Regions from separate parts of the Kitasatospora sp. NPDC048545 genome, predicted to be linked through region 2. Evidence: riboswitches for the same ligand, from Rfam matches in the RefSeq annotation. Region 2 holds a riboswitch; each other region holds the start of a gene.
What was found. A riboswitch is a leader RNA that binds a small molecule or an ion and turns the genes downstream of it on or off. The one in region 2 is predicted to bind cyclic di-AMP.
Positions count from the first base shown of each region.

Region 1: another riboswitch for cyclic di-AMP. It lies ahead of AB0D10_RS20265 (LysM peptidoglycan-binding domain-containing M23 family metallopeptidase); the one in region 2 lies ahead of AB0D10_RS19410 (M23 family metallopeptidase).
Region 3: another riboswitch for cyclic di-AMP. It lies ahead of AB0D10_RS03080 (glycoside hydrolase family 16 protein); the one in region 2 lies ahead of AB0D10_RS19410 (M23 family metallopeptidase).

Region 1 is NZ_JBEZIQ010000020.1:36,588-45,845, forward strand. Features, by position in the region: gene AB0D10_RS20250 (ATP-binding domain-containing protein) at 1-296, opposite strand, end outside; gene purB (adenylosuccinate lyase) at 415-1,845, shown strand; gene AB0D10_RS20260 (MFS transporter) at 1,886-3,421, opposite strand; cyclic di-AMP (ydaO/yuaA leader) riboswitch at 3,779-3,916, shown strand; gene AB0D10_RS20265 (LysM peptidoglycan-binding domain-containing M23 family metallopeptidase) at 3,919-4,905, shown strand; gene AB0D10_RS20270 (DUF2470 domain-containing protein) at 5,426-6,145, opposite strand; gene AB0D10_RS20275 (RidA family protein) at 6,277-6,705, opposite strand; gene AB0D10_RS20280 (IclR family transcriptional regulator) at 6,734-7,483, opposite strand; gene AB0D10_RS20285 (sugar kinase) at 7,480-8,709, opposite strand; gene AB0D10_RS20290 (alanine racemase) at 8,980-9,258, shown strand, end outside.
Region 2 is NZ_JBEZIQ010000019.1:19,751-29,008, forward strand. Features, by position in the region: gene AB0D10_RS19380 (hypothetical protein) at 148-1,290, shown strand; gene AB0D10_RS19385 (GNAT family N-acetyltransferase) at 1,287-1,733, opposite strand; gene AB0D10_RS19390 (hypothetical protein) at 1,769-2,503, opposite strand; gene AB0D10_RS19395 (sensor domain-containing protein) at 2,594-3,349, opposite strand; gene AB0D10_RS19400 (GNAT family protein) at 3,536-4,108, opposite strand; gene AB0D10_RS19405 (hypothetical protein) at 4,151-5,026, shown strand; gene AB0D10_RS19410 (M23 family metallopeptidase) at 5,151-5,984, opposite strand; cyclic di-AMP (ydaO/yuaA leader) riboswitch at 5,997-6,155, opposite strand; gene AB0D10_RS19415 (YiaA/YiaB family inner membrane protein) at 6,352-6,642, shown strand; gene AB0D10_RS19420 (alpha/beta hydrolase) at 6,763-7,590, shown strand; gene AB0D10_RS19425 (TetR-like C-terminal domain-containing protein) at 7,665-8,231, shown strand; gene AB0D10_RS19430 (SpoIIE family protein phosphatase) at 8,463-9,258, shown strand, end outside.
Region 3 is NZ_JBEZIQ010000002.1:225,030-234,287, forward strand. Features, by position in the region: gene aceB (malate synthase A) at 1-1,529, opposite strand, end outside; gene AB0D10_RS03070 (IclR family transcriptional regulator) at 1,731-2,528, shown strand; gene AB0D10_RS03075 (hypothetical protein) at 2,756-3,388, shown strand; gene AB0D10_RS03080 (glycoside hydrolase family 16 protein) at 3,473-4,750, opposite strand; cyclic di-AMP (ydaO/yuaA leader) riboswitch at 4,753-4,916, opposite strand; gene AB0D10_RS03085 (phenolic acid decarboxylase) at 5,517-5,846, shown strand; gene AB0D10_RS03090 (alpha/beta hydrolase-fold protein) at 5,947-7,089, opposite strand; gene AB0D10_RS03095 (TetR family transcriptional regulator) at 7,421-8,041, opposite strand; gene AB0D10_RS03100 (SDR family oxidoreductase) at 8,179-8,943, shown strand; gene AB0D10_RS03105 (Pr6Pr family membrane protein) at 9,058-9,258, opposite strand, start outside.

The sequences.
Region 1 (9,258 bases), on a different contig from region 2:
ATGTAGTGGACGGTGCCGTCGCGCTCGTCGAGGCGGCCGAAGCAGAGGCCGCGTTCGACGGCGTCGAGCCGGGCGGCGTGGCGGGCGGCTTCGCGGGCGCGCACCGCGCGTTCCAGCCGGGCCTGGTGGGTGCCGCCGGGCCCGGCGCCGTCGTGGGCGCCGTCGGCGGTGCGGTGAGCCCGTTCGCGGACGGTGTCCAGCCGGGCGTAGAGGGTGGTGAGTCGGGCCTGCTCGGTGTGCAGGGCCTCGGCGAGGGCGTCGCCGGAGTGCCCCGCGGTCGCTGGAAGTTCGTTCATCGATGTGGTATCCTTGCGGTGAGAAGGTTGTGGCAGTCCTTCTAGTGGGCGCTCAATCGACCGAGCCTACCCCATCCGCCGACGTTCGGCGTGACCTCGGCTGTTACTCTTGCGAAGCGTGAGCGCGAAGCCCCAGATCCCCAATGTCCTGGCCTCCCGGTACGCCTCGGCGACCCTGGCCCAGCTGTGGTCCCCCGAGCACAAGGTGGTCCTTGAGCGCCACCTGTGGCTCGCCGTCCTGAAGGCCCAGCAGGACCTCGGCGTCGAGGTGCCGGCCACCGCCGTCGCCGACTACGAGCGGGTGATCGACCAGGTCGACCTCGGCTCGATCGCCGCCCGTGAGCGGGTCACCCGCCACGACGTGAAGGCCCGTATCGAGGAGTTCAGCGAGCTCGCCGGCCACGAGCAGATCCACAAGGGGATGACCTCCCGCGATCTGACCGAGAACGTCGAGCAGCTGCAGATCCGCCAGTCGCTGGAGCACGTGCGCGACCGCACCGTGGCCGTCCTGGTCCGCCTGGCCAAGCTGTCCGCCCAGCACTCCGAGCTGGTCATGGCCGGCCGTTCGCACAACGTGGCCGCGCAGGCCACCACCCTGGGCAAGCGCTTCGCGTCGATCACCGACGAGCTGCTGGTCGCCTTCCGCCGCCTGGAGGAGCTGATCGCCCGCTACCCGCTGCGCGGGATCAAGGGCCCGGTCGGCACCGCCCAGGACATGCTGGACCTGCTCGGCGGCGACACCGAGAAGCTGGCCGAGCTGGAGCGCCGGGTCGCCGGGCACCTCGGCTTCGAGAACGTGCTGACCAGCGTCGGCCAGGTCTACCCGCGCTCGCTGGACTTCGAGGTGCTCACCGCCCTCGTCCAGCTCGCCGCCGCGCCGTCCAGCCTGGCCAAGACCATCCGCCTGATGGCCGGCCACGAGCTGGTCACGGAGGGCTTCAAGGAGGGCCAGGTCGGCTCCTCCGCGATGCCGCACAAGATGAACACCCGCTCCTGCGAGCGCGTCAACGGCCTGGCCGTCATCCTGCGCGGCTACGCCTCGATGACCGGCGAGCTGGCCGGCGACCAGTGGAACGAGGGCGACGTCTCCTGCTCGGTGGTGCGCCGGGTCGCGCTGCCGGACGCCTTCTTCGCCTTCGACGGCCTGCTGGAGACCTTCCTGACCGTCCTCGACGAGTTCGGCGCCTTCCCCGCCGTGATCGAGGCCGAGCTGGACCGCTACCTGCCGTTCCTCGCCACCACCAAGGTGCTGATGGGCGCGGTGCGCGCGGGTGTCGGCCGGGAGACCGGGCACGAGGTCATCAAGGAGCACGCCGTCGCCTCCGCGCTGGCGATGCGCGCGGGCGCCCGGGAGAACGAGCTGCTGGACCGCCTGGCCGCCGACGAGCGGATCCCGCTCGACCGGGCCGCGCTGGACGCGCTGCTGGCCGACAAGCTCTCCTTCACCGGTGCGGCCGGCGCCCAGGTCGCCGAGGTGGTCCGCCGGGTGGAGGCCGTCGCGGCCGCCTACCCCGAGGCCGCCAAGTACGCGCCGGGCGACATCCTCTGAGGTGCCGCATCCGTTGACGCACCGATGATGTGACGCAGCGTCAGCTCTCGGGCGAGGGCCCTGCCGCCGGACCGGTGGCAGGGCCCTCGTGCGTGCGGACGTGGCCCGGGTCGAGCGGCGGAGTGGTGCCGCAGTTCCACTCGCAGTCCGGCTCGGCCACCGGGTGGTCCTCGGGGTCGAGCACGTTGCCGCGGACGGTGGCGAAGGCGATCAGCCCGCCGCCGGCCAGCAGGCCCGCGCAGATCAGCATCGCGGTGTGGAAGGCGGCGTCGACCTCGGCCGGCACCCGGTAGGCGTCGCCGCTCAGTCCGGCCAGCGCCGGTAGCGCGGCCACCGCGAGCAGACCGGCCGCCCGGGCGGCGGCGTTGTTGACCCCGCTCGCGATGCCCGCGTGCCGGACCTCGACGGCGGCCAGCACGGTGGCCGTCAGCGGTGCGACCAGCAGGGTCATCCCGCAGCCCATCACCGTGACGGCGGGCAGCACGTCCGCCCAGTAGGAGGAGTCGGCGCCGATCCGCAGCATCAGCAGCACGCCGGCGGCGCACAGCAGCGGGCCGACGGTGAGCGGGATCCGCGGGCCGATCCGCTTCCCCAGGCGCCCGGCGCGCGCCGACAGCGCCAGCATCAGCACGGTGATCGGCACCAGCGCGAAGCCGGAGGCCAGCGGGGAGAACCCGGCGACGATCTGCAGCTGCACCACCAGCAGGAAGAAGACGCCGCTGAACGCCGCGTACACGCAGAGGGTGACCAGGTTCACGGCGGTGAACAGCCGGGAGGAGAACAGTCCGAGCGGCAGCATCGGCTCGGGCGTGCGGCGTTCGACGACCACGAAGGCGGCGCCGAGCACCACGCCGAGCACGCCGCTGATCCAGACCGCGGCGGACACGCCCTCGCCGGCGGCGGTCAGGGCGTAGGTGATCGCGCCGAGGGCGAGCGCGGCGAGGACCGCGCCGAGCGCGTCGAAGCGGCCGGAGGCGCTCTCGTCCCGGCTCTCCGGCACGGACCGGGTGGAGACCGCGATCACGGCCGCCGCGAGCGGCAGGTTCAGCAGGAAGATCCAGCGCCAGCCGGGGCCGTCCACCAGCCAGCCGCCGAGGAAGGGGCCGACCGCGGCCGACACCCCGCCGAGGCCGGACCACAGGCCGACCGCCGTCGATCGGTCGTCGGGGTGGAAGACCGCCTGGAGCATGGCGAGCGAGCCGGGGGTGAGCAGCGCCCCGCCGATGCCCTGGACGGCGCGGGCGGCGATCAGTACCTGGATGTTCGGTGCGACGGCGCAGGCCGCGGAGGCGGCGGCGAACCAGACCACGCCGATCAGGAAGACCCGGCGCCTGCCGTACCGGTCGCCGAGCGCGCCGCCGAGCAGGATCAGGCCCGCCAGGGTGAGCAGATAGGAGTTCAGCGTCCATTGCAGGGACGCCAGGGAGGCGCCGAGGTCGGCGCCGATCCGGGGCAGGGCGACGTTCACCACGGTGCCGTCGAGCATCGCCATGCTGGAGCCGAGCACCGTCGCCAGTAGTACCCAGCGACCCTGCGCGGTGCCCAGGCGCAGGGTGCCGGCCTCGGAGGTGGCCACGGCCTGATCCTGCGCCCCGTGGGGCGTACGTGACAAGGCTCACCGGTGGCGTGTCGGCGGCGGGGGCGCTGTGTGAGCGGTCGGCTGCGCGGTGTGGCCGACTTCGGCGCAGGGTCGCGGATCAGTGGCTCGGGGTGAATGGATGGTGTACGCACCGTACTGGGGATCATCCGGAGGGTCACCGGACCCAGGGGGGATCGTTGCGGCTTCAAGAGATCGACATTGCTTCACCCGAACGGATGGGTTTTAGTTCAGCGACCGCCCGGCCAGTCCGGACGGATCCGCCGGGTGGAACGCCGAGTCCTGCCGCTGCCCGGCGGTTCGATCTGAACTCTGTACGGCAGGAGCGGGGGACCCACAGGTAAGTCGCCGGACCGGAGTTCGCGCCTCAGGGCGCGGGCGTCCAGGGCCGGCTCGGGGTGAAGCCGCGCATGCGGCCGGGCAACTCCAGCCCGAACCCGACAGCTCACCTCGCAGGCGTCGGAGAGGAAACTTCCATGCCTGCTCAGGCTCGTCGTATCGTCCTGCCCCGCGCCGCCCGCATCGGCATCGCCACCGCCGTCACCGGTGTCTCCTTCGCCCTCCCGCTCGTCACCGCGATGAGCGCCCAGGCCCACACCGCCCCCGCTGCCCCGGCCGCGCCCGCCGCCGTCGCGCCTGTCGCCGCCGCCAAGCCGGTCGAGAAGGCCGCTCCGGCTGCTCCGGCCGCCGCGGCCGCCACGTCCGAGAGCTACCGCGTCGTCAGTGGTGACACCCTGTCCAAGATTGCCGACGTCAAGAACGTCGAGGGTGGCTGGCACGCGCTGTACGAGCAGAACCGCTCGGTCGTCGGCGCCAACCCGAACCTGATCTTCCCGGGTCAGCAGCTCACCCTCGCCGGCCACGCCGCCGCGCCGGCCGCCGCGCCGTCCGCGGACGCTGCCCCGGCCAAGCCGGCCGCCCCGGTTGCCCCCGTGAAGCCGCAGACCCAGGTCACGGTCAAGACCGAGGCCGCCAAGCCCGCCGCCCCGGTGCAGACCCAGGTTCAGACCGCCGCTCCGGCCACGGCCGTGACCGCCGCTCCGGTCGCCGCCACCTCCGGCTTCGTCGCGCCGCTGGCCAACCCGGTGCTGGGCGAGGCCTACGGTGTGGCCGGCTCGATGTGGGCCTCCGGCCACCACACCGGCCAGGACTTCGTCGCCTCCACCGGTACCCCGCTGCGCGCCGTCGCCAACGGCGTCGTGGTCAAGGCCGGCAACGGCGGCGCCTACGGCAACGAGGTCGAGATCAAGCTCGCCGACGGCCACTACGCCCAGTACGCGCACCTCTCGGTGATCGGCGTGAAGATCGGTCAGACCGTCACCGTCGGCCAGCAGATCGGCCTCTCCGGCGCCACCGGCAACGTGACCGGCCCGCACCTGCACTTCGAGATCCGCACCGGCTCGGAGTACGGCTCGGACATCAACCCGGTCACCTACCTGCGCGCGCACGGCGTCGCGCTCTGACCCTCCGGGGATCAGGTCCAGGGTTTCAGGAACCACCACTGCTGCGGAGCGAATCGGTCCTCCGGGATGGTCATGTCGGGTGACCGCTCGACCGGATGATCGCCGTGCAGTGGACATGGGCGCGGGACACGCCCAGGCCGGCCCGGCTCGCGGGATTCACCTCCCTCGCGAGCCGGGCCGGCCGCTGCCGTTTCCGGGGCGCTGCCGTTTCCGGGGCGCGACGTTCCGGGTGCGTGACCTTCCGGGAGGCGGGGCGGCAGGGGCGCGGGGCGGTTCGATGCGGGGCGGGCCGTTGTCGAGGCCGGCGGCGTCGGCGGTTTCGTTGCGCGGGTGGTGAGTCGGCCGGGGATCGCGGGTGGGCGACGGGTCTGCCGAACGCGCTGGAACAGGTGGGGAGTTCGGTGCTCCGGCGGCCGGGCTCGGGCGGTTCCGCGTCGTCGGGTGAGGGCCGTTGGGCGAGGGTCGTCGGGTGAGGGGCGGCGGGCCGGCTTCGTCTGGCGAGCGGTCGCGGGGTGTCCGGTCAGCCGCGGTGGGCCGGCAGGCCGTACTGGGCGGCGGCCAGCAGGTCGTGCATCCGGTGGCCGAAGTCCTCGGTGTCGCGGGCCGGTTCGGGGAAGACCAGGCGGACGTCGCGGTGGCCGTCGGGGTGGTCCAGGCGCAGCACCAGGCCGTGGCGGTCCAGGGCGAGCGGGCGGACGTCCGGGTTCCGGGCGAGTAGCGCGGGGTCGAGGAGGCGGGTGAGGACCTCGATCGCGTCGGCGTGGTCGTCCGCGAAGTGGGTGAGCATCGCGGCCTCGTGGCGGGCCATCGGGTCGGGGCCGGCGAGGGAGAGGTCGGCGGCGGTGACCGCTCCGGTGCCGTACGGGGTGGCGAGGACGGCGTGGGCGACGTCCACGCGCAGGTGGACGCTGAGGCCGTCGTCGGCGAGGTGCGCCAGTCGCAGCCGGCCGGCCAGGGTGAGCCGGCCGCGGACGCGGTCCCGGACGGCGACGGGGGAGACGTCGGTGACGTCGAGGACGACGGCGAGGCCGTCGGTGGCGTGGGCGGCGGCCACGGTGAGCGGGGCGTCCAGCGGGGCGCGCATCCGCAGGCGGGAGCCGTGGGCGGAGACCGGAGTGTCGAGGTCGTGGTGTTCGCCCAGGGCGCGGACGGCGAGCGAGGAGGTCGTGCTGAGCAGGCTCTGGATCCGTTCGGCGGTGGTGGGCTCGGGGACCTCGGTGTCGCCGGTGGGCTGGCTCATGGACGGACCTCCAGATAGTTAGGTGAGCCTAACCTAATGTTCGCGGTTGGGGTTCGGCAAGCAGGCGCCGGGACGTGCCGAAGGGCCCGGACGGGCGGTCCGGGCCCTTCGGCACGTCGGGCGGCGCGGTGTCAGGCGACGACGGCCTGGGCGTCGATCTCGACCAGCATCGGCTCCTGCGGGAGCTCGACGAAGACGGTGGTGCGGCAGGGCTTCACTCCACCGGGCTCGATGTTCTCCTCGATGAACTCGGCGTAGGCCTCGTTCATCAGTGGGAAGTCGGCGCGCTTGGTGAGGTACACGCGGAACATCACCACGTCCTCGATCGTGGCGCCGCCGGCCTCGACGACGGCCTTGACGTTCTCCAGGGTGCGCCGGGTCTGCGCCTTCACGTCGCCGTGGTGGAGGTACTCGCCCGTCGCCGGGTCCTGCGGGCCCTGCCCGGAGACCTGCAGGATCGGGCCCTTGCGCACGCCCTGGGAGAAGGTCCAGGCGGGGGCCGGGGCGCCCTCGGTGCGGATCTCGGTCTTCTCGCCGATCGGGGACTGCTCGGGGGGCATGGGACTCCTCGGATCTCGTGACGGTTCGTCAGCGGTGTTCGGGGCGGCCGCAGTCGGCCGAGACGGTGCGGGCGGTGGCGAGCAGCTGCGGGAGGAGGTCCAGCACCTGCTCGTACGGGAGGACGACGTCCGGGACGGAGATGGACGCGGCGGCGACGACCCGGCCGCTGGCGTCCCGGATCGGTGCGGCGACGCAGTTGATGAAGGCCTCGTGCTCCGCGTGGTCCTGCGCCCAGCCCTGGGCGGCGACCTTCTCCAGCTCGGCGAGCAGCGCCTCGGGCGTGGTGAGGGTGTGTTCGGTGTGCGGGGTGAAGTCGATCCCGGCCACCACCCTGCGCCGCTCCGGCAGGGGCAGGTCGGCCAGCAGCACCTTGGACACGGCCGCGCTGTGCAGGGCGGCGCGCAGGCCGATCCGGGAGTACATCCTGACCGGGTGGCGGGAGTCGAACTTGTCGATGTAGACCACCTCGCCGCCCTCGTAGGCGGCCAGGTGCACGGTCTGACCGGTGGCGGCGTTCAGCTCGGCCAGGTGGGGGGCGGCGATCCGGCGGATGCCGCGCTGCTCCAGTGCCAGGCCGGAGAGGGCGAAGAGGCCGGCGCCCAGGTGGTAGCGGTAGGCCGCGTCGCGGTAGACGAACCGTTCCTCTTCGAGGCTCTGGAGCAGTCGGAGCACGGTGGTCTTGTGGACGCCGAGCACCTCGGCGAGCTGGTCGAGGGAGCGTTCGCCCTCGCCGAGTTGGGCGAGGATGCGCAGGGCGCGGGTGACGGTCTGGCTCATCGTGCTCCGCTTCGAGGGCTGGGGTTCCCGCTCATTGTGCCCGGGCCCGGGCGGGGGCCCGGCGTCCGGTCACCGGCGCCGTGGGCGTCGTCGGCGGGGGTGGGGCCGCCGGTCCGTGCGCCGTGGCGGGCCTGCGCGGGGTCGCTGGCCCGTGCGCGGTCGGGGGTGAGGGCGGGGCCGGTGATGCCGTCCGCGCTGACCCGGGTGGCGGCCCAGTCCGCGGGGGAGGCGTCGAGCAGGGCCGACACCACGGCGGCGGGCGGCAGTTCGGCCTGGTCGCCGTGGGCGGTCAGCGCGCAGGCCGCGCTCAGGTGGCCGAGCCGCAGCCGGCGGCGCTGGTCCAGGCCCCGGACGGTGCCGGCCAGGTAGCCGGCCGCGAAGGCGTCGCCCGCGCCGGTGGCCTCCACCACCTCGACGGCGAGGGCCGGTTCGGTGACCGTCGTGCCGTCCCGCTCCAGGGCGGTGACGTGCCGGTCGGCGTCCTTGACCACGAGGGTGGCGGGCGTCGGGAAGCGGCGGCGCAGTGCGACGGGGTCGCCGGTGCCGAAGGCGGCCTGCGCCTCGTCGGCGCCGAGCAGCAGCAGGTCGGCGGCGTCCAGCAGCGGCGGCAGCACCGACGGGTCGCGGTCGCGCCAGAGCGACGGGCGCCAGTTGAGGTCGAAGCTGACCAGCCGGCCCGGGCGGCGGTCGGCCAGCAGGGCGCGCAGCAGGGCGAGGCAGTCGTCGGAGAGGGCGGCGGTGATGCCGGACAGGTGCAGGAGGCGGGCGTCGGCCAGCAGCGGGGCGGCGGCCGGGTCGGCGAGCAGCGCGGGGGAGAGCGCCGCGGCCGCGGAGCCGCGCCGGTGGTAGTGCAGCCGGCTGCGGCCGGGGCCGAGGTCGTGGTCGTGGCCGGTGGTGCCGCCGACCTCTTTGAGGTAGAGGCCGGTCGGGCGGTGCGGGTCGACCGCGACCGCCGAGACGTCCACGCCGCGGGCGGCGACCTCGGCGAGCAGCCGCCGGCCGAAGCCGTCCGCGCCGACCCGGCTGATCCAGGCGGTCGGCACGCCGAGTGCGGCCAGTGCGCCGGCCACGTTGGACTCGGCGCCGCCGACGGAGAGCCGGAAGTTCGCCACCGACTCCAGCGGGCCCGGGCGGTCCGGGAGCAGGACGGCCATCGACTCGCCCACGCACACGGCCGTCGGGGGAGGACCCGGGCGGGTCGCCCCCGGGATGTCCTGTCGCGGCATGTGCGGGGCTCCTCGTCTGCGGCCGTTCCGCGGGGAGCGGGCCGACTCCGTTGACCGTGTCCGTTGACCGTGCGTCGACTCTGCCGGGCGACCGTCCGCGAAGGGTGCGGGCCGGGTTCGCCGGGCGTGTGTCGGTTCGTCGAGCGTGAGCCGGTTCCCCGTGGAGCGTGGGCCGGTTCCGTTGACCGTGATCCGGCGCCGATGCTAGAACCGTGCTGCCAGCATGTGCAACCCGCGTTGCGCATGTTGCAACATGACGGAAGGAGGATCGTGGAGCAGACCTTCGCAAGCAGCGGCACCGGGCCCGGGATCGCCGTCGGCGCGGTGGCGGCCCTGGCCGACGAGCCGCTGGACTGGCGGTTCAAGGCCGCTCCCCCGCAGTCGTGGGGCCGTACCGTGCGGGAGTGGCTGGCCGACGGCCCGACCCTCTCCTCGCTCGGCACCCCGCTGCTCACCCTCGACGGCGCCGCGGTCGAGCACAACGTCCGCACCATGGCCGACTGGTGCGCCAAGGCGGGCGTCGCGCTCGCCCCGCACGGCAAGACCACC
Region 2 (9,258 bases):
GGGATGCCCATCGGTGCTCCGCAGGTCGCTGCTCCCCGTGTCGTAGCCGGGGCGCGCCCGGGACGTTCTCGTGGTGGGGCCCCGGCACTAGAGTCGGCGCGGAGTTCCGGAGCGGAGCGGCACGGGCACAGGGGGTAGGGGATGGCGATGGCGAAGGCGCGACGGCCGGGCGGCGGTCCGGCGCTACGGACGGCGCAGCGGGGTGCCGCCGCAGTACTGGCCGGGACGGGGCTGGCCGGGCTGCTGCTGTTCGCGCTCGGCCGGGACCACGTCTGGCAGGCGCTCGGCGGCGGACTGGTGACGGCCGGCGCCTCGGCGGTGCTCGGCGGCGGGCTGGGCTTCCTGTTCGGGGTGCCCCGGGTGCGCGGCGGCTCGGAGCAGCCGCAGGGCTCGTACGTGCCGAACACCAATCTGGAGCAGGTCTCGGACTGGCTGACAAAGGTGCTGCTGGGCGTCGGCCTGACCCAGCTCGGTTCGCTCGGCGAGCGGCTGCACGGACTCGGGACGGCGCTGGCGCCCGTGCTCGGCGGTGGTGACGCCGCGGTGCCGTTCGCGGCGGCGCTGGTGCTCTACTTCCTGGTCCTCGGCTTCCTGGCGGGCTGGCTGGTGACCAGGCTCGCGCTGCCGCAGGTGCTGAACGACGCCGACCGCGCCCTCGACCTCTTCCTCGCCGGGCAGGACCGCGACCGGCACGGCGACAAGGTGGGTGCGGACGACCTGCGGGTCCGCGCGATGCAGCAGCTCGGGCTGCTGGGCGGCAGCGCGGAGCACCCCGCCGCGCTGGCCGGGCAGTTGCCGCCCGCCGCGGGCTCACCGGCCGGGCCGGAGGGCGTGGTGGCCGAGGTCCGCTCGACCGCCCGGCGTTCGGCGCTGACCGCCGACCAGGTGCGGGACCTCTTCGCGGACGGCTCAGAGGGGCGGCGGATCCAGGCGCTCGCGCTGATGCAGGGCGACCCGGCGCTGGCGGACCTGGCGAGCGTGCTGGAGGCGATCGAGCACCCGCGGTCGGGCTTCGAGCAGTACCACGCGCTGCTGGCCGCCCGGGGGCTGCTCTCCCGGCTGCCGGCCGCCGGGGCGCAGCGGCTGCGGGACGCGGTGGCGGCGCAGCTGGTCGATCCGCGGGGCATTCCGTACGCGTCGGACCGCAGTTGGCTGGCGGAGAAGATCCTGTCCCGGCTCCAGGTGACGGCCTTCGTCCCGGCGCAGCCGTCCGGCCCTGCCGTACCGGCCGGGGACGCAGGTCCGGCCGGAGGCGCCGGGGGCGCAGGTCCCGCCGGGGGCGGTTCCTAGACGGTGAAGCGCAGTTCGGGCTGTTCCCAGGGGGTCTTGGGCTGCGGCGGCCTGGTGCCGGTGCGCTCGGCGCCCATCCGCAGGTAGAAGGGCTCGGCGGGCGGGTGGGACACGACCTTGACCGCGCTGATCCCCGTGACCCGGGCACGGTCGAGCATGTCCGTGATCAGCTGCCGTCCGATGCCGAGTCCCTGGGCCGGGTCGGCGACGAACATCAGGTCCAGTTCGGCCGGTTCGCGGATCAGCGCGTAGAAGCCGAGCAGTCGGTCGTCGGCGCCGTCGACGGCCATCCGCACCTCGTGCCGGGCGAGGTAGTCGGGTGTCACCCGGTAGCCGTCGATCATGGCGGCGTAGGCGCCGCGGTAGGCGGCGGAGGCCTGGATCAGCTCGGTGAGCCGGTCGGCGTCGGCTGCTCCGGCCCGCCGGATCGTGATCTCGCTCATGCGGCTAGTATAGGAGTGACACCCATGAATGACCATTACATTCCGGCTCGGCGGCGGCGGTCGGCCGCCCTCAGCACCAGGACGCGACGGGTGCGGCCGTCCTCCGCGCGGGGGAAGCGGCGGACCTCACTGGCGATCCGGCACTCGCCGAGCGCGTACCGCAGCGGGTCGAGGTGCCCGCAGCGGCGGCCGTGCCCGTCGTGCAGCGGCTGGACCCGGACCTCGCCGTCCTGCGAGGTGACCCGGACCAGTTCGATCAGGGCGGCCAACTGGCGCTCCGGATCGAAGAGTTCGGGATAGGCGAAGAGCAGGTAGCAGCTCAGGGTGAGGGCGAAGGTGCCGTCCGCGAAAGGCAGCCTGGGCAGCGCGGCGGCCACGTAGCGCTGCGGGTGCGCGGCCGAGTCGGCGGCGAACAGCAGGCGGGCCCGGTCCCAGCTGCGCAGGTAGCGCTCGGGCCGGTGCGGGAGCGGCGAGGGGTAGAGAAACGGGCGGGCGGCCATCGCGCCGGCCATCGCCGCCCGGGCGGTCAGGGCGCGGTCCGCGACCACCGGCAGCGGCAGCGCGTACGCCGGGTCCGCGGCGATCACCCGGCAGCCCAGTCCGCGCGCCTCGGCGGCCAGGCCGGCCGCGCCGCCGGGGCAGTCCAGCAGCGGCCCGGGGAGGGCGGCGAGCTGGGCCCGGGTGAGGTCGAACAAGGCGCAGTACTCGTCCAGCGGACGGGAGGTGACCAGAACGTCCGGGGGTTCGGGGGGAATGCCTGCGACGGCCACCCGGTCATCCGAACACGCGGCGGCCCCGGCCGCATCCGGAGTGCGGACGGGGCCGGGGCCCGGTGGTCGGCCCGTCGCCGACGGCGGTGTTCAGCGGCCCAGCAGGCCCTGGGCGGCGGCCCGGTTGACGTTGGTCAGGCCACGGACCAGCTGCGCGGTGAGGAAGACCAGCACCACCCCGACCAGCGAGAACCCGGCGATCTGCCACATCCCCTCGATGTAGTAGACGTGCTGGACGTGGTGGCCGTCGGTGTAGTCGAACAGCTTGTACCCGCGCCAGTCGGTGTAGGTCGGGAACACCCAGTGGTAGACGGGGTAGAGCGCCATCGCCCAGCCGACCAGCAGGAACACCAGCGTCATGGCGAAGCTGAAGACCGCCCAGGGGAACATCACCACCTGGTGCAGCGCGGCCTTCCAGCCCGCGCCGTCCGCCAGCCGCGCGGTGATCGCGCCCCAGGCGCCCGGACGGACCGGGCGCACCGGCTTCGGGCCGGGGACGTCCAGGGCCAGCATGCCGCGCGCCCGGGCCCGCTCCAGCCGGCCGAAGCCGCGGCCGGCGGCGGTCAGGCCGGCCAGCACCGGCAGGCCGAGGGCGGTGACGAAGGTGCCCAGGCCGAGGCAGAACAGGGTGATCGCGACGGTGAAGCCGGCGATCGCCACCGGCAGGCCGCTGAGCACGTAGCCGATCTCGCGGTAGTAGTGCGCGGAGAACGGCGCCGCCCAGAAGACGGGCGGCCGCTCGGTCCGGCGGGCTCGGTCGGCGCGCGGCTCGTCGGCGAACGGGTCGTCGCCGTATCCGCCCACGAGGTCCCCCGCGTGCTCCAGCGTGCTTCGGCTGCTGCTCATGTCCCGGCCCCCGGCCCTCGTCCTGACGGTCGTCCGCGTTCGCTGACGTCGTACAGTCTGGCCGGACCGGTGGGTCGGGGGGCATCCGGAGGCCTGGCGGATCGGGGGTGGGGTTAACCCCCCGCCCGCGGGCCCGCCGGTCGCCGGCCGGCCGCGGGCCGGCTCGGCGCAGGCCGCTCGCCCGGTTCAGCCGGTCGGGCCCGGCCACTCGTCGACGAGCAGCGCGTAGCGGTACGAGTCGGACCAGGCGCCGTCCTTGAACCGGTCCTGCCGCGCCCGCCCCTCCAGCCGGAACCCGAGCTTGGTGAGCACCCTGGCGGAGGCCGTGTTGTCCACGTCGACCCGGGCCGCCAGCCGGTGCAGGTCCAGGGTCCGGAAGGCGAAGTCGCAGAGCAGGCCGGTGATCTCGCCCGCGTAGCCGTGGCCCCAGGACGCGCGGCCGAGGACGTAGCCGAGGTGGGCGGAGCGGTACGTCCCGAGCGTGAGCGAGGCGTGCCCGATCGGCGTCGCGTCCTGCGGGTCCTCGGCGTCGACGAGCCTGGTGACGGCGAGCCGGTAGGTGTCCCGCTCCTCGGCCATCGCCTCCTCCAGGTAGAGCTCGATCTGGTCGGCGCAGGACTCGCGGTCGCAGGGTTCGAAGGGCAGGTGGCGGGTGACCTCCGGGTCGCCGAACAGCGCGTGCAGGGCGTCCACGTCGCCGTCGGTGTGGTGGTACTCGCGCATGGCCAGCCGGGGGCCGACGAGTCGTACGGGGACCATGGCTGCCGACCCTACCGGCCCCCGGCGACTACCGTTCGGACTATGAACGACGAAGACCTGCGGCTCGCCCCGCGCACCAGGGCCGCCGACCTGCTCGCCTGGGCGGCCGAGCAGGGCCGCACGCCGGTGGCCGAGGGGCCGCTGCGCGCGGTGCTGGCGCTGCTGGAGCTGGGCGGGAGCAGGATGCACGACGGCTGGCCCGAACTGACCTCCGACGCGGTGGAGCACCTGCTGTACGAGCGGCTCCACCTGTACGTCCAACCCCTGCCCGAGGAGGACCCGCTCGCGTACGGCGACGCCGTCCGGCTGCTGATCGACCACCAGCGGGCGGCCCGGCGGCTCAACGCCAAGCGCCAGGAGCGGCTGCACGCGGAGGCCGAGTGGCAGGGCGAGGTCGCGGCCGGGCTGCTGCGCCGCGCCGACCTGGTGACCTGGCCCCGGCTGTACACGCTGCTGCTGCACGCGTACGGGGTCGACGTCACGGACGGGGCGGCGGTGCGGGACTGGCTGGCCGGCTTCGGGGAGCTCGCCGAGGAGGAGCGGCTGGCCGCGTACGAGGCGCTGGCGCCGGCCGGCTGGCTGGACGAGCCGGACGAGCAGGGCTGGGGACCGGGCCGGGTGCTGTCGGTCGGCATGGCCACGGACGGCGCGCGGCGGCTGCTGGAGCAGGGCCTGATGCGGCGCAGCTACCGCAACCTGGCCGAGCTGAACGCGCTCGGCCGGCCGATGCCGGACGAACTGACCGGTGACTTCGGGCAGTTCGAGGAAGCGGCGGTCGACGCGGCGCTCGACCTGTTCGGGGTGTGGACGGTGCCGGGGCTGCCGCGGCTGCTGGTGGAGGAGTTCCCGGAGCTGGCGCCGGAGCCGGGCCCGGAGGAGATCGACGCGTACCTGGCGCAGCTGCCTGCGGAGGAGTGAGACGTCGTGACGGAGCCCCCGGTCGTCGCGTACGACCGGGGGCTCCGCACTGCTTCCGGGGCTGCCCGGGGGGCTCCGGGGGCTCCGCCCGCCTCCGGGCTCCGGGGCCCCGGCGGAGGGTCCGCTACGGGTTGAGGCCGCGCTGCTGGAGCCAGGGCTCGGGGTCGACCGGGGCGCCGCCGCCGGGGCGGACCTCCAGGTGCAGGTGCGGGCCGGTGACGTTGCCGGTGGCACCGACCTTGCCGATCTGCTGGCCCGAGGTGACCTGGCCGGCGCCCTTGATGATCGAGGAGAGGTGGCAGTACCAGATCTCGGTGCCGTCGGGCAGCGTCTCGACGATCCGGTAGCCGTAGGAGCCGGACCAGCCGGCCGAGGTGATGGTGCCCTGGCCGAGCGCGTACACCGCGGTGCCGGTGTCGGCGGCGAAGTCCAGGCCGGTGTGCACGTTGGCCCAGTAGCGGGCGCTCTGGCCGTAGTGGGCGGAGAGCCGGTAGTCCTTCACCGGCAGGGTGAGGGCGGCGGCGCGCTTGGCCTCGGCCTCCTTGGCGGCGGCCTTGGCCTCGGCTTCCTTGGCGGCGGCCTTGGCCTCGGCCTCCTGCGCGGCCTGCACGCGGGCGCCCTCCTCCGCGGCGGTGCGCTGGCTGTCGGCCTGCTGCTGGATGCGGGCGGCGAGCGCGAGGCCGGGGTCGGCGGAGAGGGCGACCGGGGTCTCGTCCGGGACCTCGACGGCGGGGGCGGCGGCCGGGGTGGCCGAGGCGAAGCCGGTGGCGCCCAGGGTGGCGGCGACCGCGGTGACGCCGAGCAGCGGGGAGGCGCCGCGGGTCTGACGCGGCATCCGGTGCCGGTTGGTCTCGACCTCGGGGCCGAAGGCCTCGGGCGCGTCCGCGCCGGGGTGGTCGAGGAGCTGGGTACCGGCTGCGGGGCCGGCCGGGTGTGCCGGGGTGTGCGTCGACGCCACGGAGGCGCGCTCCTTTCCTTCCTTCGCGCCTACCGGGTTAGCTGACGGGTTCGGAGCAGGAAGGTCTCCTACGGCCGGGCCGGGGCCCCGCCGATTCACCCCAAGGAACGTGGTTCCCCGGCTCCCTGACCTGCCCGGAGGCCGGCCGACGGGATTAGGCGACGGCGCACGGTGCCGTCTGGGTACGGCGTTGACGACCGCGCTGCGTTATCAAACGTTAATCCTAGGGCGCTCCGATTCCAAGCCATCCGTCCGGGACGACTGCGGAGCGGATGATCGGACGTCAACGAACGACCCCTCATGCGAGCACCCCATCTGAGTACCCCTACTCATGTGCGGTCACACCGGGCGGCCGCATCCTGGCACCATGAGCGCACCGATGCAGAACCGCACCACGGCCGCGTACTACGTCCAGGCCATCCTCTCCTTCGCCCTGTCGGGCACCGCCGTCGCGGTCGGGATCGCCTACCTGCCGGTCGGCGGGTGGACGCGGGCCTTCCTCGGGATCGGCCTCCTCTACACCATCACCTCCGCGTTCACCCTGGCGAAGGTGCTCCGGGACCGGCACGAGTCGAACGAGATCGTCAGCCGGGTCGACCAGGCCCGGCTGGACAAGCTGCTCAGCGAGCACGACCCGTTCAGGGTCGAGGGGGCCTGACGCGGGAGCGCCCGATCTCCTCCCGCGTCCGGACGCTTGACAGCTAAGGCTATTAGCCTTAGCTTTATGGCTATCGGCAGCACCGCCGATGCCCGCGACGGCGGACCGAGGAGGCCCACCATGAACGCCACCGACACCCCCGACACCCAGTACCTGGCCCTGCCCGGCGGGCGCATCGCCTTCGACGACACCCGGCAGGGCGACGGCACCCCCGTCGTCCTGCTCCCCGGCATGCTCGACAGCCGGGCCGCGTACCGGCACCTCCGCCCCCTGCTCGTCGCCGCCGGCCACCGGGTCGTCACCGTGGACCTGCGCGGCTTCGGCGAATCCTCCATCGCCTGGGACGACTACGGCCCGGCCGCCATCGCCGACGACGTCCTCGCCCTCCTCGACCACCTCGGAATCGAACGCGCCGTCCTCGCCGGGAACTCCTACACCGGCGCCACCGTCGTCAAGGCCGCCGGGGACGCGCCGGAGCGGGTCGCCGGAATCGTCCTGATCGACGCCTTCGTCGAGAACCCGCAGCCGGGCACCCTCATGCGCGGCGCCCTGCGCCTGATGGGCGCGGCGATCGTCCACTGGCCCACCTTCTGGGGCTTCTACCTGCGCCGGATGGCCTTCCCCGGCGCCAAGCCCGCCGACTTCGACCCGTACGTGAACGGACTGGTCGCCGCCCTGCGCACCCCCGGCCGCAAGACCGCCACCCGCGGCTACGTCAGCGGGGACTCCGCGCCGGCCGGCTGGACCGCCGCAGTGCGGTGCCCGGCACTCGTGGTCATGGGCAGCAAGGACCCCGACTTCCCGAAGCCCGAGCTCGTCGCCGACCGGCAGGTCGCGGCACTCGGCGCGCGGAAGGCGATGATCGAGGGATCCGGGCACTACCCGATGGCCGACGCCCCGCAGGCCACCGCGGACGCCCTGCTGCCCTTCCTCGCCGAACTCGCCTGACCGCCGGCGCCCGACGTTCCCCGCCGGCGCCCGACAGATTCCCCGCCCGACTCCCGTACGGAGAACCCGAAGCCATGCCCCGCGTAGGACTGACCCCCGACCAGGTCGTCGACCACGCCCTCGCCCTCATCGACGAACAGGGCGCCGAAGCACTGACCCTGGCCGCGGTCGCCGCCCGCGCCGGGGTCGCCACCCCCTCCCTCTACAAGCACGTCAGCGGCGGCCTCGCCGAACTGCGGCGGATGATCGCCGTCCGGGTCACCGAGGAACTCGCCGACCGCCTCGCGGACGCCGCGGTCGGCCGCAGTGGCGACGACGCCGTGGCCGCCGTCCTGCGCGCCTACCACGCCTACGCCACCGAGCGCCCGCACCGCTACAACGCCCTCCCCCAGGCCCCGCAGCCCGACGACGACCTGGCCCGGGCCGCCACCCGGCTCGTCGGCGTGATCATCGCCGTCCTGCGGGAGTACGGCCTCGACGGCTCCGAGGCGATCCACGCCGCCCGCACCGTCCGCTCCCTCGCCCACGGCTTCGCCTCCCTCACCACCGCCGGCGCCTTCCGGCTCTCCGAGGACCTCGCCACCACCCAGGAGCGCCTCATCACCACCCTCACCACCGGCCTCCGCAGCTGGCCCGCGTAGCAGGCCGGGCAGTCGGGGCGGCCGGCGGCCGATCCTGATGCCGTACGGGTGGCCGCCGTCGGCGCTGCCGCTGCGTCCGGTGCGCGCGGTGGCGCAGGACGGCCCGGACGACCGGACCCCGGTGCTGGTGCCGGTGTTGGTGCCGGTGCCGGTGCGGCGGCTCGGTCACCCTTCACCGTCCGGGGACTCGGTCACCCTTCACCGTCCGGGGAAATGGGGTATTAAGAATCAGTGCCCCCCTCCGAGGACGAGAACCGGACACCGGACGAGAACCGGACGCCGGACCGGCGCCGGACCCCACTGAGCAGTCCGACCGCCCGCAGTGCGATGCGCTGCGTGCGCCTGCTGCTCGGCTGCGCCGACGCCGCCGAACTGCTGGGCACCGTCCTGGCCGAGGGCCCGGTGTGGATCACCGGCGAGGGTTCCGCGCTCTACCTGCTGGATTCGGCGGGCATGCTCCGGCTGACCGTCTCGCACGGACTGCCGGACTGGGCGCACGAGCGCTACAGCGTGGTCGATCCGGCCGGTGAGCTGCCCGCCGCGATGGCCCTGCGGCTGCGCCGCCCGTACCTGTTGAGCCCGGAGCACACCAGCGTCGACTACCCGAACCGGAACACCGGCATGGGCACCGGGATGGTCGCCGTGATCACCCTGCCGATGGTCGTGGACGAGCGGCCGGTCGGCGTGCTCGCGCTGGCCCTGGCCCACCGGGGCACCGTCCCCCGCCGTGACCTGGACGTCCTGGAGACGATCGCCGAGGCCTGCGCGCACCGGCTCTCCCACCTGCTGGACCACGCGGACGCCAGGCTCCCGCGGGACGCCCGTTCGCCGCACGGCGTCCGGTTATCCGACGGCCCGGCGCCGGAGGGGGCGGACGCGCTCCCCATCGGGCTGGCCCACCCGCTGCTGTCACTCGCCGTCCGGTCCGCCGGGCACGGCGCGTTCGAGCGCGACCTGGTCACCGGGGAGAGCTTCTGGGACGCCGCGGCGTTCCGGGTGACCGGCCGGCCGGTGTCCCCGGACGGTG
Region 3 (9,258 bases), on a different contig from region 2:
ACCAGGGTGCGGACCAGCTCGGCGGTGGCCTTCTCACCGGTGTCGGCGAGCACCACCCCGTTGTGGATCCACTGCCAGATCTGCGAGCGGGAGATCTCGGCGGTGGCGGCGTCCTCCATCATGTTGAAGATGCCGACCGCCCCCATTCCGCGCAGCCACGCCTCGATGTAGCGGATGCCGACCTGGACGGCGTTGTGCAGCCCCGCGTGGGTGCAGGTGCCGCCGGCGCCGGCGATGTCGAGCAGCTGGGCGGGGGTGACCGGCTCGGACGGACCGGGGTCGTCCTTCTGGTCGGTCCGCTCGCCGAGCACCGCGTCGAAGGAGGCCCGGGCGACCGGCACCAGGTCGGGGTGGGCGACCCAGGAACCGTCGAAGCCGTTGCCGGCCTCACGGTCCTTGTCGGCCTTGACCTTCTCCAGCGCGGCCGCGTTGACCTCGGGGTCCTTGCGACTGGGGATGAACGCGGCCATGCCGCCGATCGCGTGCGCGCCGCGCTTGTGGCAGGTCTGCACCAGCATTCGGGTGTAGGCGGCCATGAACGGCGAGGCCATGGTGACGCTGTTGCGGTCCGGCAGGATGTAGTGCGCGCCGGCGTCGCGGAAGTTCTTGACGATCGAGAACAGGTAGTCCCAGCGCCCGGCGTTGAGGCCGGCCGCGTGGTCGCGCAGCTCGTAGAGGATCTCGTCCATCTCGAAGGCGGCGGTGATGGTCTCGATCAGGACGGTGGCCCGGACGGTGCCGTACGGGATGCCGAGTTCGGCCTGGGCGTGGGTGAAAACGTCGTTCCAGAGCCGGGCTTCGAGGTGGCTCTCGGTCTTCGGCAGGTAGAAGTAGGGCCCGGAGTTGGGGTCCTCGGCGCCCTTGGCGAGCAGCCGGGCGGCGTTGTGGAAGAAGTACAGGCCGAAGTCGAGGAAGGCACCGGCGACCGGGGTGCCGTCGACGAGCAGGTGGTTCTCGTCCAGGTGCCAGCCGCGCGGTCGGACCACGACGGTGGCGAGTTCGGCGGCGGGCTTGAGGGTGTAGCCCTTGCCGGCCGCCGTGGTGAAGTGAATCCGGCCTTCGAAGGCGTCGATCAGGTTGATCTGGCCGCTGACCACGTTGTCCCAGGTCGGGGAGGTGGCGTCCTCGAAGTCGGCGAGCCAGATCCGCGCCCCGGAGTTGAGGGCGTTGATGACCATCTTGCGGTCGGTGGGACCGGTGATCTCGACCCGGCGGTCCTGGAGGGCGCGGGGCGCCTCGGCGACCTTCCAGTCACCGGCCCGGACGTCGGCGGTCCCGGGGAGGAAGTCCAGCGTGCCAGCCGCCGCGATCTCGGCGCGGCGGGCCTTCCGCCTGGCCAGGAGTTCCTGCCGTCGCCCCTCGAAGGCCCGGTGGAGGCCGACGACGAAGGCGACCGCCTCCGGAGTGAGCACCTCCTCCGCACGGTGGACGCGCGGACCGGCGACGGTGACGACCGGAGCGGTAGGAGAGGAGGCGGTTGGCGGTACCCCCGGCCGGAGGCTGGGGGAGGACCCCTGATCTGCAGCCATGAGCAGGACACTCCTAAGACGGTTGAGCCTGGCGAAGGGAACTCCGGTGGGAGCCCCCTCGGGAACTTCCTCGATCGATACCCACCTGTCGGCGAGTTCGATTCTGTAAGGTGGAGACTAGTTTCCGCGATACAGAATTTCAACGGTTTGTTGATGAGGTCGCCGGGACTCTACTCCTCCCCGACAGCGAAGGGAACGCCGGTGGTTGCGACCCCCGACACAGCATCGACGACGGGCGCCGACCGCGCGAGCGGCGGCGTGCAGTCCGTCGAGCGCGCCTTCCAACTCCTGGAGGCACTGGCCGACTCGGGCGGCGTGGCCACGCTCAGCGAACTCTCCACCAGTTCCGGCCTCCCGATGCCGACCATCCACCGACTGGTTCGTACCCTCGTCCAGCAGGGCTATGTCCGCCAGGACACCGCCCGCCGCTACACCCTCGGCCCCCGGCTGATCCGCCTCGGCGAGACCGCCGGCCGGCTCCTCGGCAGCTGGGCCCGCCCCTACCTGGCCGAACTCATGGAGGCCACCGGCGAGACCGCCAACCTGGCGGTGCTGGAGGGCGGCGAGGTGGTCTACGTCGGCCAGGTGCAGTCACGCCGCTCGATGCGGATGTTCACCGAGGTCGGCCGGCGGGTGCAGCCGCACTGCACCGGTGTCGGCAAGGCCCTGCTCGCCCAGCTGCCCGAGGAGGAGGCCCGCGCCGTCCTCGGCCCCAACCCGCTGGCGGCGCACACCGAGTACACGGTCACCGACCCGCAGGAGCTGCTGCGCCAGCTCGCCGAGGCGCGCGAACGCGGCTACGTGGTCGACGACCAGGAGCAGGAGATCGGCGTCCGCTGCATCGCACTCGCCGTCCCGGGCGCGCCGACGCCCACCGCGCTCTCGGTCTCCGGCCCGGAGGCCCGCATCCGGGCCCTGGAGGAGCAGGCCGGAGCCGCCTCGCTGGTCCCGGTGATGCAGCAGATCGCGACCCGGCTCGGGCAGGTCCTCGCCCCCTGACGCCCACTCAACCCGCCTGCATTACACGCCGATCCGGACAACCGTGGATCCCCGCAGCCGCCGGTGTCCTCCGTTCGGGCGCACGACGGGCGGGTTGCCACTCTCGTCCGACGGCGGCTCGGCCACCCTGGTGCGGACGCGGCCCGCGACGGCGCGGGCCGCCGGAGCACGGGAGCAGGGTGAGCGGCATGGAGCACCGGGGAGTGCGCGGCAGCGCACGGAACGGCGTGAGGAAGCGGAGGTCCGGCACTGCCGGACTGGTCGCGGCGGTGACGGCGGGCTGCGCGGTGGCCGTCCTGGGCTCCGGCCCGTCCTGGGCGCTGCAGCAGCGGCCGGAGCCGCGGCCCGCGGTCGACGTCGCGGCGCCGGACACGTCCGGGGTGTCCACCCTGCCGGCCCTGGTCCCGGCGCCGGGCGCGCCCGAGGCGTCCACCCTGCCGGCCGTGGTCGCCGCGCCGTCCCACTCCCACCTGGAGGTGGTCCGGCTCGACCCGGGTCCGGCGGTGCCCGGTGGCACGACGACGATCCACGCCTTCGTCGCCAACTACGGCCCGGACACCACCGCGTCCCCGTTCACGGTCACCGTCACCCTTCCGGAAGGGGTGACCGCGGAGGGCCCGTACTTCCCCGAGGACTGCCAGGTCGTGGCGCTCGGCCGACAGGTCCGCTGCGTGTTCGGTCCCGGCCTGAAGGAGGGGCGCAGCGCGACGGCCCTCGTCCCGGTCCGGCTCTCCCCCGCTGTGCCGCTCGGGCTCCTGGAGGGCGGGTCGGTCGCGGTGCGCAGCGCGGACGACCCGTTCGGGAAGAACCACCGGCAGCCGTACGAGATCAAGGTCGTCGAGACGTCCGGCGACTCCTGAGCCGCGGTGTCCCACCGGGCACCGGGCGCCGGCGAGCGGCTGCCGGCCTCCGGCGCCCGGTGGGACGGTCCTACGGGTTACCCGTCAGCGGTAGACGCGGACGTAGTCCGCCGCCATGGTGATCGGGGCGGTGCCCTGCGGCGCGGGGTGGTACTGCCCCGCGCTCAGGGAGAGGTTGAGGATCAGGTACGCCGACCAGTTGGCGCCGACGCCCTTGCCGTCCGAGAAGACCTTGACGCCGTTGACGTACCAGTCCACCGAGTTGGCGCCGTAGTAGGTACCAATGGTGACCCACTGGTCCTTCGCGATCGCGCTCGCGTCGGTGTAGTACTTGCCGTTGCCGGGGTTGACGTGGTTGGTCAGCTCCAGCAGGTTCGGGTTGTCGGGGTGGTACTCGAAGGAGTCGACCTCCCCGTTGCCGTTCTTCCAGGTCCACAGGGCCGGCCAGGCGCCGGTGCCGGCGGGCAGCTTGACCCGGGTCTCGGCGTAGTCGCCGGTCTTGACCTGGAAGCCCTCGCTGGAGCCCTCGGTGGTCAGGAAGCCGGTGTTCCAGGACTGCTTGCCGTTCTCCAGGGCCGGGCCGCCGGGGGTGGCGGTGAAGGTGGCGACCCCGTTGGCGACGCTGACGTTGTTCTTGTTCAGCCAGTCCAGCTTGTTGTCGTCCGGGTTGTGGTTCCCGTACTTGTAGGCGGTGCTCTTGTCGCCGACCCAGCGCTGGCCCCAGGAGATCGAGCCGTTGAACTCGTCGGACCAGGTCAGCGACTTGCCGGCGACCGGGGACGACGGTGCCGGGGACGACGGTGCCGAGGTGGACGGGGTGGCGGTGGCGCTCGGGGTGGGGGTGGCCGTCGGCTTCGGGGTGGCCGTCGGCGCCGGGGTCGGCGCGGTGGTGCCGGTGGCCGAGACCACCAGCTGCTGCGCGGGCAGGTTGTGCCAGGCACCGGCCACGTCCTGCCAGAAGCCGAACTGGCTGTACGTGCCGGCGGGCAGGGTGCGGGCGGCGCTGGTGAAGTTCACGCCGCTCGGGCAGATCTGCACGTTGGAGGCGTTGCCGGGGAAGTCCAGGTTGGTGCCGCTCGCGTCGCGTACGCCCACCCCCACCGTTTTCGCGGTGAAACAGGCCGAGGAGTGCAGGCTCAGCGAGGCGGTGGAGGCCTTGCCCGCGACCATGGCGGCGGGGGCGAGGCGGTCCTGGGTGACGGTCGGCGCGGTGGCGGCCTGGGCACCGGCGACGGACGGCAGTCCGAGCAGGCCGGCGCCGCTGATCGCGAGCGCCCCGGTGGCGGCGAAGGCGGCGTTGCGACCGCGACGGGAGGGACGGGCGTGGCGCGGCGCGCTGCGCCGGGCGGCAGGCTGGGGCATGGGCGACCTCTGCGACGCCTGCGAGGTGAGCTGTCGGGTTCGGGCTGCAGTTGCCCGGCCGCCTGTGGCGCGGCTTCACCCCTAGCCTCGACCCGTGTGCGCGAGCGCACGGGTCGGGCGCCGACCTTGGTTCCCCCGCTCCCGTCCGCTGTGGTGCTCGGTGACCCGCCGGCGGGTGGACGGGACTCGGCGTCCCGGCGGCGGGGTCCGCGACGGCGGACGACCGTTGCAGGCTAGGCAGGCCGTACGTGAACGGACAACTCCCCCGGGTCGGTTGTCGCGCAGGTCACAGCGGTGTCGATCAACGACGCTGCGTGGCGGCCGAGTTGATCAATATTCCTGCCCGGCGGGATGATCCGCAGGATGACCTGCGGGGCACCCGGCCCGATGCCGGGAGCGGGGCGGCTCGGACAGTGCGGCTCGGACAGTGCGGCTCGGACGGGGCGGCTCGGACGGGGCGGCTCGGACGGGGCGGCTCGGACGGGGCCGGTCGGGCGAGCGGGCGCCGACCCGGGTGTGGTGTCCGGAGTCCGGTGCCCGGGTGAGCTCCGGGCGGCCGGTGCGGTCCGGCCCGTCCCGGCCGCTGGCTCCGAGCCCCGGACCCCGAGCCTCGGGCCCCGAGCCCCGGGCCCCGGCCGGCGGCGCGTCGGTGATCCCGACCATGGCAAAGATCTGACCGAGTGCACCCGGTCGGATAAATTGGAACTCCGAGATTTTCCGCCGTGCACAAGACCGCCTCCACCACGAAACGAGGAGCCGCCCCACCATGACCGCGTCCCCGCCCGCCTTCGCCGGCCGTACCTACGTCTTCCGGGCCGACAACGGCGCGGCCTTCCGCAACACCTACTCGGCCGACGGCACGCGGCTGCGCTGGGAGGGTCTCGGCGAGTCCGCGGGCCAGTGGGAGGACGTGCGGCTGCACGTCGCCGAGGTCGCGCCGGAGATCTACTTCGTCAGCTGGACGGAGCAGAGCGGGATCACCGTCAGCCACGTGATGGACCTCAACAAGCTGACGGTGCGGGCCTTCTGGACCTTCGAGGGCGAGGGCGGCCGAGTCGGGCAGTTGCACACCGGGACGCTGGAGCGGGTGGCCTGAGCCGCGCGACGACCGCGTGACGACCGAACCCCCGGAGCCGTGGCTCCGGGGGTTCGGTGGTTCGGTGGTTCGGCCGTTCGGCCGTTCGGTCGTCCGGCCGTCAGGCGGTCGGGTTCGGCACCCTGAGGTGCTGGGACAGCCACTCCAGCGAGGACGGCAGCAGCGCGCTCCAGGTCTCGAAGTTGTGGCCGCCGTTCTCGAGCATGCTGTAGGAGACCTTCATCGGGCTCCGCACCGACTCCACGAAGGCCTCGGTCTCCCGCCGGTAGTCGCCGTCGCCCCGCTTGGTGCCGGCCAGCAGCACGGACACGTTCGGCTGCGGCAGGTTCTTCAGCCGCCACATCAGGTTGGCCTCGTCGCGGCGCTGCTTGCTGCCGCCGAACAGGTCACCGGTGGTCGGGTCGTCGGCGGCGTCGTAGTAGGCGGAGAGTGCGACGGCCGTCGGGAAGACGTCCGGGTGGCGCATGGCCAGCTTGAGCGCGCAGTAGCCGCCGGTCGAGTTGCCCATGAAGGCCCAGGCCTGCGGGTCGGAGGAGACCCGGAAGCTGGCCTGGATCGCCGAGGGCACGTCCTTGGTGAAGTACGTGTCGGACTGCGGTCCGTTCGGGATGTCCTCGCACTCGGTGTCCTGCGGCAGAGCGGGCGAGGGGCGCACCAGGACCATGACGGTCGGCTGCATCCGGCCCTCCTGCAGCAGCTTGAGCGCCGCACCCGGGTAGTTGAACCGGGTGATCAGGTTCTCGGCGATCCCGGGGAAGCCGGTGCTGACGATCACGGCGGGGAACTGCTTCTGCGCGTACTCCGGCTGGAAGTACTGCGGGGGCAGGTAGACGTAGCCCTCGGTGGAGAGCCGGCTGACCGCGCCGTCGATCCGGACCTTGCGGATCTCGCCCGACTGACCGGGCTCGCGGCCCATCGCGCCGCCACCCTTGACCGAGGCGTGGCCGATCGTCTCCACCAGGAGCCGTCCGGAGGCGTCCGCCTTGTTGTGGATCACCACCGGGCCGGTGTCCCCGGTGCCCAGCAGGTCGTCCCAACTGCTGTAGAAGGCGAAGTAGCTGTTCGCCACCAGACCGAGCGCCGCGAGGACGGCGAGCTGGGTGGCGAACAGCGCGCCGATCCGGCCGAGCACCGCCTGCCAGGTCCTCCCCGCCAGTCTCGGCCAGAGCCAGACCGTGCCCCCCATCACCACGACGGCGATCAATACGGTCAGCGCCAGCACCTTGTGGCTCGTCAGACCCATGTCCTACTTGCTCCCACGCCTCGAACTCCGGCCCCCTCCGCTGGGGACATCCGAGGAGTCGACCCCGGTTCCCCCCACCGGGGCGCGAAGATCAACCCTAACGCCAGCTGGGAGCCCGCTGATGACAGCTGGGAGGTCACGGGGAGCGGATGTCCGGTTTCGGGTGACAGAGTTCAACCGACAGATTTCAGATGACAGATTTCGACATCTGTCATCTGTCATCCGTCGACTGAAGCACGCGCCCCGAGCTCCTCCGCCCCACGACCCGTCGCCACCCACCGGCGACCCGAGGGCGGACGAGCCGCCGACCGTCGACCGCCACCCGCCGGACTCAGGACAGACGCTCCCAGAGCCGTAGCCCCGCCGTGAGTTCACGCATGCAGCGGGCGCCCAGGTCGCGCGGGGAGTCCGGGCCGGTGGCGGGGGCGCCGGAGGCGGCCCACTGCTCCAGGGCGACCCGGATCGCCGCGGTCGCGGCGGCGGCGGCCAGCCGGATCTCCAGCGGATCCGCGCCCGCGGGGCAGCGCTCGGCGAGGACGGCGCGCAGCCGCACCTCCGAGTCGGCGTGGACACGCTGCCAGGTTCCTTCCAGCTGCGGGTCGCGCAACAGGCTGCGGGTCCACCGCATCATCTCGGCCCCCGCCTCGTCGGCCGGCGTCAGCGACGCGACCGCCGCGCTCTCCAGCGCCTCGCGCAGCGGCAGGTCGGCCGGACTGTCGGCGAGCCGCTCGACCCACTGCCTCCCGCCCGCCGCGAGCAGCGGGGCGACGGCGTCCTCCTTGACGGAGAAGTACCGGTAGAAGGTCCGCAGCGAGATGCCCGCGGCGAGGGCGATCTCCTCGGCGGTGGTGGCCTCCGCGCCCTTCTCGGCGAAGAGCGCGGCGGCGGTGCGGGCGATCTCCAGCCGGGTGGCGTCACGGCGGCGCTGGTTCAGGGTCGGACGTCCGGTCACGGGGTCAGCCTACGCGGGGTGGTGCCACAGTGGCACGCTGCGCATGAGTGGCACGTCAAGACTTATTGGCACAATGTGCCACATGGGCGTACCGTGCCTCCTGAGGTCGAGAGACCACGAACGAACGGAGTACCACCATGGAGCGCTTCAGCGGGCGGAACGTCCTGATCACCGGCGGCGGCTCGGGCATCGGCCGGGCCACCGTGCACCGGATCCTCGCCGAGGGCGGGAAGGTCGTCGCCGTCGACGTCAACGAGGACGGCCTGAAGGAGACCCTCGACCGCGCAACCGCCGACGGCACCGCGGAGCGCCTGACGGTCCGGGTCCTGGACATCTCCGACGAGGCCGCCGTCGTCGCGGGCGTCGCCGGTGCGATCGCCGACCTGGGCGGACTCGACGTCCTGGTCAACGCGGCCGGCATCCTGCGGTCCTCGCACACCCACGGAACCACCCTGGGGTTCTGGAACAAGCTCCTCGCGGTGAACCTGACCGGCACCTTCCTGATGACCCGCGAGGCGCTCCCCGCGCTGCTCGCCGGCGGCAACGGCGTGGTCGTCAACTTCAGCTCCACCTCCGCGAGCTTCGCCCACCCCTACATGGCCGCGTACGCCGCGACCAAGGGCGGCATCCAGTCCTTCACCCACGCCATCGCGTCGGAGTACTCCCGGCAGGGCCTGCGCGCGGTCTGCGTGGCGCCGGGCAGCATCGACAGCGGCATGACCAACGATCCCGGCCTCCCCGCCGACGCCGACCTCGGCCTGCTCGCCAAGCTCTCCCCCGCCCTCGGCCAGGGCTTCGCGGGCCCGGAGACGGTGGCCGGCGTGATCGCCATGCTCGCCTCCGACGACGGCGCCTTCGTCACCGGCACCGAGCTGCGCATCGACGGCGGCACCCACATGTGACCGCCCGTCGCGGCCCGGAACGCCGGGGCCCGTGCCGTCCCCTGGGCGGACGTCAGGGTTCGGAGCGTCGGCATGGCCCCACCGTAGGAGGCGCCGCAGGGCCGCCGTCGGCTGTCAGCCCGTTCCGGCCCGGGCGTGGCGCCCCCTCGGGACCGCACCGCTGCGCACGTCCCGACGGGTGGCGAGGGCGTTGCCCACCGCGGCGACGGCCGCCCCCACCAGGACGACGGTCACCGTCATCAGGAAGCCGGCCCCGGCCACCCGGCGGTAGCCGCCGTGCCGCCCGGGGTCGAGGAAGGTGTACGGGTACCAGTC